DNA from 2 places in the Leptolyngbya sp. KIOST-1 genome. Region 1 is predicted to be linked to the other one. Evidence: predicted binding sites of a transcription regulator. Region 1 holds the regulator's gene; the other holds the start of a gene.
The links. Region 1 encodes HrcA, which represses chaperone genes, less so after heat shock. Its sites were predicted from a motif close to ANTTAGCACTCNNNANTNNNGAGTGCTAANT; they were not measured.
Positions count from the first base shown of each region.

Region 2: the regulator HrcA is predicted to act here: its motif matches at 3,490-3,520, upstream of groES (co-chaperone GroES).

Region 1 is NZ_JQFA01000002.1:2,725,754-2,731,684, reverse strand. It holds gene hemH (ferrochelatase) at 1-637, shown strand, start outside; gene NF78_RS12200 (DUF4126 domain-containing protein) at 655-1,218, opposite strand; gene hrcA (heat-inducible transcriptional repressor HrcA) at 1,259-2,353, opposite strand; gene NF78_RS12190 (2Fe-2S iron-sulfur cluster-binding protein) at 2,434-2,919, opposite strand; gene NF78_RS12185 (hypothetical protein) at 3,001-3,789, opposite strand; gene NF78_RS12180 (LysR family transcriptional regulator) at 4,004-5,026, shown strand; gene NF78_RS12175 (Crp/Fnr family transcriptional regulator) at 5,036-5,770, opposite strand.
Region 2 is NZ_JQFA01000002.1:3,415,949-3,421,879, forward strand. It holds gene NF78_RS15080 (cyanoexosortase B system-associated protein) at 1-632, opposite strand, end outside; gene crtB (cyanoexosortase B) at 668-1,546, opposite strand; gene NF78_RS15090 (DegT/DnrJ/EryC1/StrS family aminotransferase) at 1,684-2,868, opposite strand; gene NF78_RS15095 (hypothetical protein) at 3,092-3,436, shown strand; gene groES (co-chaperone GroES) at 3,589-3,900, shown strand; gene groL (chaperonin GroEL) at 4,183-5,817, shown strand.

The sequences.
Region 1 (5,931 bases):
TGCCCAGGAGCTGGACAAGCTCGACCACCCCGACCAGGCGCATATTTTCTTTAGCGCCCACGGCGTCCCGGTGAGCTACGTCGAAGAGGCGGGCGACCCCTACCAGCGCGAAATTGAGCACTGCACCGAGCTGATCATGCAGGCGCTGAACCGCCCCAACCCCCACACCCTGGCCTACCAGAGCCGGGTCGGCCCCGTGGAGTGGCTCCAGCCCTACACCGAAGACGCGATCGAACAGCTGGCCCAGCAGGGGGTTAAGGACCTGGTCGTGGTGCCGATTAGCTTTGTCTCCGAGCACATTGAGACGCTCCAGGAAATCGACATCGAGTACCGCGAAATCGCCGAAGAAGCCGGTATTCATGGCTTTCACCGTGTCCCGGCCCTCAACACCCACCCCCGCTTCATTGCCGATATGGCCGATATGGTCAATGAGGCCCTGGTTGCCCCCCGTCAGCTGTTCTCAGACGTGGTGCAGCCCGATAAAAAGGTCAAAATCTACCCGCAGGAGCGCTCGGCCTGGGGCCTCACCCCCGTTGCCGAGGTGTGGAACGGTCGGCTGGCTATGGTAGGGTTTCTGGCGCTGCTGCTGGAGTTGGTCAGCGGTCGCGGTCCCCTGCACTTTGTCGGTATTCTCTAGCCATTACCCTCCAGCCGTTACCCTTTGGGTCTGCGGCGCCGGGGCCAGTGCCGCCACAGGTACGAGGTGCGAATCACCAGCCACAGCAGCAACAGGGCAATAATGCCCCCCTGGTTGGGGGCATCAAAGGCCAGCACCGCCAGCACAATACACAGGCCATCGATCACGAAGAAAATCCACAGGGGCGGACGGCGAGGACGGTAAAACCAGCCCACCTGCAGCAGCTGAATCACCAGAGCCAGCAGGGCACTAATCAGGGCAATTAGCGGGTTGATCCAGCCGTCCAGGTCCAGGGTTCTGGCCACAGCCAGACCGGCCAGGGCGCCCACTCCGGGGCTGAGCAGCAGCTCCAGGATTTGAAAGAATCGCTGGCTGTAGCGATCCTTGGACAACATTAGCTCGGCGGTCGACCAGGCGGCCAGCACCCCCAGCACCAGGGCAGGGGGCAGACGCGACAGCAGCGGCACGTTAGACCACAGCTGGGGACCAGACATCAACCCAATCAACAGCAGGGGCAATGCCAACCGCAGTCCCGTCGCCGCCGCGATCGATAGAATGGCTAGTAGTTCAGTGATTATCACGGCATTCCCTTTCCCGCTGGCGCCGCGCCTGGAGACCTCGCTATCCGCTGAGGGCGGTGGATAGGTAATCTGACGCGGCCTTGACGACCGCTACGGCATTCTCGTAAACCATCCGAGTTGGTCCCAGCACCCCCACACTGCCCACCGAAGCATCGCAGCGGGTGTAGGTCGACACCACCAGTGCACAGCCCTGCATGGGTTCCAGCGGATTTTCAGCGCCAATCCAAACTTTAACATCTACACCTTTGGGCGGTTGGCTCGCCGCGGGGGGAGTATCGCACAACAGAGGCCATAGCTGCGACTGGTCTTCCTCCAGCAGACGCACGATCGCCTGAATGCGCTGGGCATCGGAAAATTCAGGCTGGCGCAGCACCTCCGACAGACCGCTGATGACCAGATGGGGCGTTTCTGGAGCCCGCGATCGCTGTCCCAGGTGGCTCAGGGCCTGGCAGAGCAGCGTTCCGTAGTGCTGAAACTCCGCATCGAGATCGCCCCACTGGAGAGCCGTAACCTCCGACAGTGGACGTCCGCGCAGATGGTGGCTGAGAAAATTCGACAAAATTTCCAGATGGCGACGCTCAAGCTCCTCGACGGGTAGGGTAGAACCGCCCAGCCCCGGCGGTAGCTGCAACACCACCGACTGGGTGGCCAGCGAGTCTAGCAGCACCACCATCAGCACCTGTTCCCCGTCCACAGCCACCAGCTGGATGTGGCGAATCAGCGCGCTGCTCGCCTGGGGCACCGTAATCAGGGCCAGGTAACCACTGATCTGGGCCAGAATCTGGGTGGCCGATCGCAGCAGCGATTCCAGGCTGTGACCCATCCAGTCCAGCTCCTCCGAGAAGGCCGCATCCACCCGTCGCCCCACCCGGGTCGAGGGGGACATCAAGCGATCGACGTAGAGCCGATAGCCCGAGTCGGAGGGCACCCGTCCTGCCGAGGTGTGAGGCTGGTACAGCAGGCCGTATTTCTCGAGTAGTCCCATCGTGTTGCGCACGGTGGCGGGGCTGACCTTCAGGTCGTATTCCTGGGCCAGGGCCCGAGACCCTACTGGCTCTGCTGTGGCAATGTAGTGACGAATGGTTGCCTGTAGCACTTGCTGATGGCGAGCACTCAGGGGAAAGGCAGAGTCCATAGGGGGTTGGTATAAAACTCAACTACGGCATTGCCTTACCATAACAGATGTTTTCTGGGGTTCGCGATCATTCCCCAGACCTACAGGTCCTTGCTCTGGGTGAAAAATTCACCAACTTTAAAGCTAGCGGTATTTTCCAGCTGAGTGATCACCGATCGCGTAATCAGCTTGCCCTGTTCCACCAGCACCTCGCCGGTAATCGGGTGCAGCAGGTCTTGTTCCGCCCGGCGGCCAATCAGCGCCTCAATATCCTGCAGCGAGTTGACGTACATCCCCGGCGGCAGCTCAACTACAACCCCATTGGCCATCACCCGAGCCTGACAGGCCAGCCGTGAGTTGGGCTTGCAGGAGGTGATCACCTCCAGCGTGCGCTGCTCGCGGCGGTTGATGGGGGTGAGTGCCTCCATTCCCGACTGCACGTAGATGTGGCAGGTCGCGCACATGCCCCGACCGCCGCACTCCTTGAGAACGTCTAGATCCTTGTTGAGCAGTACGGAGAGCAGGTTGCCGTTGGTCTCAACGGAGGTCTCTTGGGCAATGGGCTCTAGGCGAACGGTTTTAGCCATGGGGTGCAGGGGGGTAGAGGAATAGAAACAACGAAAAGGCGATCGCCGTCAGAGGCTCACAGAGCGGAGCGCTAAGCGGCCCTAGGCGGCGGGGGAATCGAGCAAACAGGCCTGCTCCTGAGCCGTCAACGAACCACTGACCAGGGCTTGGAAGTTGCGGATGGTTCTGCCACCACGACCCAAGAAGGCCGCGACCCAGTCTTTCACCCACTGGTGCTGTTCCGCCGTCAGCGTCATCGGCCCATCGAGGGAAGCTGCAAAGTGGCCATCTTTTTGAACTTCAAACTGCCCGAGCCAGGGGTGATCGGGGCGCGACTGCTTCCAGGTATTGACAACGATAGTTTTGCCCAGGTACTGGGTGGCGCTATCGCTGAGGTGATTGAGGGCGGCAATTACCTCCTGAAGGCCTGGGGTTAGAGTACCCTGTTCGCCAGCCGTTGCCTCAGGCCGAGGCTTCTCATGCTCAGGCAGATCGCTGGCCGTGGCGCTGCCCAGGGTGACACAGCCCGCCAGCAGCCGGAAGGTGGGCACGGCATTGTGTGGCGCTTCGACCAGGGTGGCCTTGAGTTCGTCAATAGCGCTGCGGTAGTCGGTGAGGGGCATCTGGTCGGTGACGAGGACCAGCAAAATTAGCCCCTGATCGAGTTTGTAGATATGGGTGAGCTGATTGGCAAACCGAAAGGAAAAGGTTTCGAAATGGGTCGGTGTGGTATCGACCACCTGCTGAATTCCCTGGGCCAGGGCGTCCTGCTGATGGGAGTTGAGGCTGATATCCGGCCCAAAAAAGAAGGGGCGGTTACGCCCGTCAATGAGCGCCATCCCAGAGATGCCGGGGAGATTGAGGACATTCTGGATTACCTGACGTTTCATAAATCCTTTGGGGTCTCGCTCTAAATTGTGTTGTCGAGTGTCCTGAACCAAGTAATCTAGGGATGGCAGACTTAATTCGACACTCGGCTTGTGGCTATGACTGCATTTGGGGTTGTTGGGGCGACAGGGGTTGCGACGACAGCCACGGGCAGGCCGGCACTACTATCATGGTTTGTTGGCATCCCAGGATTATCGTACGTTAGGGTTAATGCCCATGTCTGACCTTCCTTTTACCCTCGATCAACTGCGTATTCTCAAGGCCATTGCAGCGGAGGGCAGTTTCAAACGAGCCGCGGATAGCTTGTACGTCTCCCAGCCAGCGGTCAGTCTACAGGTACAAAACCTGGAGCGCCAGCTAGACGTGCCGCTGTTTGATCGGGGCGGGCGACGGGCACAGCTCACCGAAGCGGGACACCTGCTGCTGAGCTATGGCGATCGCATTCTCAGTCTGTGCCAGGAGACCTGCCGCGCTATTGAGGACCTCCAGAACCTGCAGGGGGGCACCCTGATCATCGGCGCCAGCCAAACCACAGGCACCTATCTCCTGCCCCGCATGATTGGCCTGTTTCGGCAAAAGTACGCCGATGTGGCCGTACAGCTCCACGTCCACTCCACCCGGCGCACCGCCTGGAGCGTGGCCAATGGTCAGGTTGACCTGGCGATTATTGGGGGTGAACTTCCTCCCGAACTACAGGACTCTTTAGAAAGAGTGCCCTACGCCGAGGATGAACTCGCACTGATCATGCCGATGTTCCATCCCCTGGCTAGTCAGGCGGTGATTCAGCGGGAAGACCTCTACAAGCTGCACTTCATTGCCCTCGACTCCCAGTCCACCATCCGCAAAGTAATCGACCAGGTGCTGACCCGCTGCGGCATTGAGACGCGTCGGCTCAAGATTGAGATGGAGCTAAACTCGATCGAAGCGATTAAAACCGCCGTCCAGTCGGGGCTGGGGGTGGCCTTTGTGTCCAACTCGGCGATCGAAAAAGAGCTGCAGATGGGCGTGCTGCACCGGGCCAAAATTGATTCGGTGGTGGTCAACCGCACCCTCTCGGTAATTTTTAACCCCAACCGCTACCGCTCCAAAGCCGCTGCCGCCTTCACCACCGAAGTTCTACCGCAGTTTACCAACCTACCCCTCAACTTCAAGCCCATCGGTGGCGACAAGTCTGGAGCCGAAAAAAACGGAGCTAAGCCGACCTCTCCCCCCCCAGAGCCCCTGTACCCGACGCCCTAGCTCTACGCCCTAACCCAGTGCTTCAGGGGCCGTAACCTGCTCGGCGGGAATGGCAATCAGTCCGTCTTTATGGATGTAAATCAGCTTGCGCTGGCGCAGTTTGCCCATCAGGCGCGTCACCGTTACCCGGGTGGAGCCAATGGCGCTACCAATCTGGGCGTGGGTCAAAGACCAGGGCAGGTAGTAGCCCGACTCGCAAGGTTCGCCAAATTCTTCGATCAGCAGGGTGAGAAACCCCAGCAGGCGGTCTATGGTGCGGCGTTGGCCCAGGGTGCTCAGCCACAGAAGCTTGCGCTGGTGCTGATAGCGAAAGGCGTCCAGCACTTCTCGGCGAAAGTGGGGCCAGTTGTCCAGGTCGCTCCAGTAGAGCCAGAGGACCGTGGTTTGATCGACATGGGCAAAGCTCTGCAGCAGGAAAGGCGATTGGGCCACAATTTCAAAGGGCTGCCCCGCGCCGACAAAGCCCAGAAACGCCTCTTCACTCAACCCCAGAGCGAGGGCGTTAGACCCCTCATCGTCGCCGCCATCGTCGAGGTCGGGACTGCTCAGTTCTGGGCTGGCTCCCTGGGCAGTTCCCACCAGCCGCACGGCCCCCCGCTCGACCAGGTACAGCAGCCCCGACCGGGTGGGAATACGCTCGTCCTTGTTGAAGGTCCTGGCCCGGTAGTGGGCATGGGCCCAGTCAGTGATGCGCTGCCAGGTCAGAAAGGGTCGGGCCTGATCGGAGGGCTGGGATGATTGCATAGCAATAGCTGGGTGAAACGGTACAGACCATGACCACGGATTGAACGATGGGGAAAGCGCGATCGCGTAGAATCGCAGCATAATAAACCAAATTAGCCGCACGAGCCAGGGAGATGTACCCCTCCACCGGGCTAAAGTCGGCGCTAAATCGGGGGTACTGG
Region 2 (5,931 bases), 690 kb from region 1:
TAGTCGGCGATCGCCCCCAACGGCTCCATCGGCAGCAGCAGGCTGACCGCCACCCAGGGGGTGAGGGTGCGGCGGGTGAGCTGGGACCACTGGTTGGCCCAAAACCAGTGACTGGGGGACGGGTGGCCGCCGCCGGGCAGGGCGTACCACTGCACGACCGCGAAGCTCTGGCGATCGCCCCAGGCCCGAAAAAACCTCGCGTTTACCGCTCCGGCCTGGAGCCGTCGCCGCCCCTCAACCTGCCAGTTTTGCGCCCCCGCCAGGTCGATCCATTCCAGCTGGGGCTGGTTGCTGTGCCAGGGCTGGGGATGCAGCAGCAGCGCAAACTGCTGCACCGGAGTGCCCTGGACGGCCGGGGATGCCGCCTGATACTCGGCCAGGGTCCAGGTCTGGCGGTTGATGTCGATTCGTTCGGTCACCGTTTGTCGCCAGCCAGGCAGCGCCAGACCCTCGGTTTGCAGGGACCGGAGCTGATCGATCTGGGCCACCTGGGGGGTAGTTGTCCAGGGCCACTGGCCGTTGAGGTAGCCGGGCACAATAGCCACTGCGGCCAGAAGGCTGAGCACCACCACCAGCACCAGGTTGACCCAGCGGCTGGGCAAAGAACGGGGTAAAGCGGGTTGGGAGGTCATGGGGGGCGATCGCGCTAAACGACAGGTGACAGGGACTATACCGACGAGGAGGGCGACTGTAGCGCCAGGCTGAGCTGGGCGGGCACCCGGTCCTGAATCAGCCGCAGCAGCAGAATGATCGTTCCCAGCATCAGGGCTGAGTAGAGGTCTCCGCCCCAGCTTTCGTGCAGCCAGTCAAAGGCCCCGGTTTGCCCCATGCCGTGAAAATAGCTGAGCAGAGCGTTACGCAAGATGTTGCCCGCCACGCTAATGACCACCGTACCGGCAAAAAATAGCCCGGTCTGCAGGCGCGATCGCAAAATTCCCGTCCAGTAGGCCAGCATCAGCGCCACGTAGAGGCTGGTGAAGAGCATTTTCAGCCCGGCGCAGTGGGGGGCGACCTCCACGGTTTGACCGTTGACGTACAGATAAATGCTCTCCACCGTGACCGGCAGGCCCAGCTGCACCAGCAAAAAACCCGCCACCGCCGCAATCAACTGCTGCAAGGGCAGAATGTAGGGCTCAATCAGGTAGGGCAGCTGGTTCGGCGTTGCCAGCGCCACCAGAACCAGGGAAATCCCCTGCAGCCGCAGCCCCGCCAGAGACTTCAGGCTCAGGCACAGCCCCACCAGCATCACCGGCAGCGAGAGGTTCATCCAGTCGGGCAGGCGAGTGAAGTACATTAGGCCAGCTACCCCCACCAGCCCCAGCCCTAGCGGGTGGCAGTGGTTGGGCAGCTCGGCCCAGGCTTTGCGCTTGCCCCAGGCTACGTAGGCGGCAAAGGGCAGCCCCAAAAGCCCGTGGCTGAAGTACTCGTGCTGAATGCTGATGGATTTGTGCAGCCAGCCGTCTACCCAGTGCACCAGCAGCGGCCCGTAGAGGATCGCGAGGAGGGCGGCGATGGCCCAGGGGGTGGGGTGACGGCGGAGGGGCATGGGGGTGGATGGGTGGGAGGGTGGGTGAGTGGGAGGGTGAGTGGGTGGATGGGTAGGAGGGTGGGAGAGTGGATGGGTAGGAGGGTGGGAGAGTGGATGGCTTTCTTACCTCATCCCCTCATCCCCTCGTCCCCTCATCACCCCATTACCTCGCGAAGAACGCCTGCAACCTGCCTCCCGGTCACTGCTTCCACCATAGCGTCTACGACGTCATCGACTTGCTCGGGGGTGAGGCCGGGGTACATGGGCAGGGAGAGAATTTCTTGGCTCAGGGCTTCTGCGACCGGGAAGCGGCCGGGGGGGTAGCCGAGGGAGCTAAAGGCGGGCTGCAGGTGGCAGGGAATGGGGTAGTGGATGCCGGTTTGGACTCCGGCGGCGGTGAGTTGGGCCTGCAGCTCGGTGCGGCCGATGGGGCAGGTGGGGGTGACGCGCACCACGTAGAGGTGGTAAACGTGGCCGGGGCCAGCGGCGTTGTGCAGGGGCAGCAGGCCGTGCTCGGCCAGGGGGGCGAGGCGGCGATCGTAGTGCTGGGCGATCGCGGACCTGGTCTGGTTCCACCCGGTTAGGTGGGGCAGTTTGACGTTGAGTACGGCGGCTTGCAGGGTGTCGAGGCGGCTGTTGGTGCCCTGGGGGTCGGTGTGGTAGTACTTGCGGGTGGCCCCGTAGTTGCGCAGCGATCGCGCCCGTTCGGCCACCTGTGCATTGGTGGTGACAACCATGCCGCCGTCGCCCAGGGCCCCCAGGTTTTTGCTGGGGTAAAAGCTAAAGGCTGCCCCCAGACCGATGGATCCGGCGGTGTAGCCGTCGCGCTGGGCCAGGTGGGCCTGGGCGGCGTCTTCAAAGATAATCAGCCCGTGGCGGTTGGCCAGCTCCAGCAGGCCCTGGGGTGAAACCAGCTGGCCGTAGAGGTGGACGGGCACAAGGGCGCGGGTGCGAGGGGTGATGGCACGCTCGGCGACGGCCAGGTCGAGCAGGGCGGTGGCGCGATCGCAGTCCACCAGTACGGGCGTGGCCCCCGTCCGCAGCACGCCGATCAGCGTAGCGACGAAGGTATTGGCGGGCAAAATCACCTCGTCCCCAGGGCCAATGCCACAGGCCATCAGTCCCAGGGCGATCGCATCGGTGCCGCAGCCTACCCCCACCCCAAACCCGGTGCCGCAGGCGGTGGCAAAGTTGGCCTCAAATTCCGTCAGCGCTTGCCCCAGCACAAAGTCTCCCTGGGTGAGCACCGCCGCCATGACCGCCTGGAGGGCCTCCTGCAGGGGGGCATGTTGCCAGGTCAAGTCCACAAAGGGAATGGTGGGGGAAAACGAAAGGGTCATAGTCCCTCGCTGAGGTGAATGAAGGACCGGCGCACGGCCACGCCAGCCACACCCAGGTTGCCCGATTGCAACGAAACCGTAACAGATGGTGGAGCAGGGCGATCGCGCCCCACGGTTCCAGGGTTCCCCCTCGATTTGGCTATCCCTGGCGCTCAAATCCAGACTAGGCGGTAGACTGAGGCAGATATAGCGTCGGTTACCCTATTCAGTGACCGTTATCCCTATGGATTTTGAAACCGCTCGCGAATTTGTGGTCCGCCAAACCCTTGGCACCAGCGCCGACCTGCCCGACACCTTTATCGCCTGCCTGCGCCAGGGCAAGCCCCCCATTCCTGGCCAGGTCACCTCTCTGCTGCTGGCCCTCAAGGTGCTGTTCGAAGGGCTCAAAAACGAACCCACTCTCGATCGCACCCTGACCAAAGCCCTCTTCATCCTCTCCTACGAAAGCCGCCAGCTCTACGCCCAGGGGCAGAAGGCCGGGGTGGTCTGGCCGCCCCTGCTGGATGACGACCTGGGACGGATCGGCAAGGTGGCGCAGTCGATCGTGTTCGGGGAATGGCAGGGGTAAGTTCGGCAAACCACACCTCCCAGAGAATTGCGGCAGGAACTTTTGGGCGGCTAAATTAGCACTCAGGAAGCGAGAGTGCTAAAGACTGTTATCAATTAGCCTCTAATTCCCCCTGATTAATCCTTTTATTCCCAACGATTTGGAGGTATACCATGGCAGCTGTCACCCTGAGTGTGTCAACTGTTAAACCCCTGGGCGATCGCATTTTGGTCAAAGTCAGCGCCGCCGAAGAGAAAACCGCTGGTGGCATTCTGCTGCCCGACACCGCTAAGGAAAAGCCCCAGGTGGGCGAAGTGGTGCAGGTCGGCCCCGGCAAGCGCAGCGACGACGGTGCCTTCCAGACCGTGGAAGTCAAAGTCGGCGACAAGGTGCTCTACTCCAAGTACGCTGGCACCGACATCAAGCTTGGCACCGACGACTACGTGCTGCTGCGCGAGTCCGACATCCTCGCCGCCCTGGCCTAAACTGATTTCCGATTTTGGATTCGCGATTTTGGCTGGGTAGGGTGGGCACCGCCCACCATGAACCTGGGCGATCGCCAATCACCCCGTAGGGTGCATCCGCGAAGCGATGCACCGCTAGGAAAACCTTTCAAGGACATGTCTCATCCATTCGCGGCATTCCTTGAGTCAGACTTGGTGCGTCAGGCTATAAGCCAGGCTCAGGCCATGCCAACGCCATGACACACCGAAAAACACCACACAACGCAGTTAGTCAACAATTCTTGCTGGGAGGATTTTTTACCTATGGCTAAAACCATCACCTATAACGAAGACGCCCGTCGCGCCCTAGAGCGTGGCTTTGACATGTTGGCCGAAGCCGTGGCCGTCACCCTCGGCCCCAAAGGTCGCAACGTGGTGCTAGAGAAAAAGTATGGTGCCCCCCAGATCATCAACGACGGCATCACCATCGCCAAAGAAATTGAGCTAGAAGATCATATTGAAAATACCGCTGTGTCCCTGCTGCGCCAGGCCGCCAGCAAGACCAACGACGCCGCGGGCGACGGCACCACCACCGCTACGGTGCTGGGCCACGCCATTGTCAAAGAAGGGCTGCGCAACGTCGCCGCTGGGGCCAACGCCATTTCCCTCAAGCGCGGCATCGACAAAGCCACCGCCTTCCTGGTCGAAAAAATTGCTGAGCACGCCCGCCCCGTGGGCGATTCCAAGTCTATCGCCCAGGTGGGTTCTATCTCCGCTGGTAACGACGACGAAGTCGGTCAGATGATCGCCGACGCCATGGACAAAGTCGGTCGCGAGGGCGTCATTTCCCTCGAAGAGGGCAAATCCATGACCACCGAACTGGAGGTCACCGAAGGCATGCGCTTCGACAAGGGCTACCTGTCCCCCTACTTCGTCACCGACACCGAGCGCATGGAAGCGGTGCTGGAGGACCCCTACATTCTGCTCACCGACAAGAAAATCGCCCTGGTGCAGGACCTGGTGCCCGTGCTCGAGCAGGTGGCCCGTTCCGGCAAGCCCCTGATGATCATCGCCGAAGACATTGAGAAAGAGGCCCTGGCCACCCTGGTGGTGAACCGCATGCGCGGCGTGCTGAATGTGGCCGCTGTGAAAGCGCCTGGGTTTGGCGATCGCCGCAAGGCCATGCTCGAAGACATCGCTGTGCTGACTGGCGGCCAGGTGATTTCTGAAGACACCGGCCTCAAGCTCGACAATGTGAAGGTGGATATGCTGGGCAGCGCCCGCCGCATCACCATCACCAAGGACACCACCACCGTGGTCGCCGAGGGCAACGAGAAGGATGTCAAGGCCCGCTGCGAGCAAATCCGCCGCCAGATCGACGAAACCGACTCCACCTACGACAAAGAGAAGCTCCAGGAGCGCCTGGCCAAGCTCTCCGGCGGGGTAGCCGTGATCAAAGTCGGGGCCGCCACCGAAACCGAGATGAAGGACCGCAAGCTGCGCCTCGAAGACGCTATCAACGCCACTAAGGCTGCCGTAGAAGAGGGCATCGTCCCCGGCGGCGGCACCACCCTGGCCCACCTGGCACCCCAGCTCGAAGCCTGGGCCAGCGACAACCTCAGCGGCGAAGAGCTGCTCGGTGCCCAGATCGTCACCCGCGCCCTGACGGCCCCCCTCAGCCGCATCGCTGAGAATGCGGGCTTCAATGGCGCGGTGATCGTCGAGCAGGTGAAGGAGAAGGACTTCACCGTCGGCTACGACGCGGCCAACAACCAGTTCGTCGATATGTTCGAGGCTGGCATTGTCGATCCGGCTAAGGTGACCCGCTCCGGTCTGCAAAACGCCGCTTCCATCGCCTCCATGGTGCTGACCACCGAGTGCATCGTGGTCGACAAGCCCGAGCCCAAGGCTCCCGCCGCTGGCGCTGGCGCTGGCATGGGCGGCGACTTCGACTACTAAATCCGCCAGGGCAGGCCCAGCCTGGGCTAGCCCCAAACAGCGGGTTAGGGGCTAGCAGCGTTGGTTCTTTGGCCATCCGAGGCCATTGATGATAGCCCTTAGGGTAAATACAAA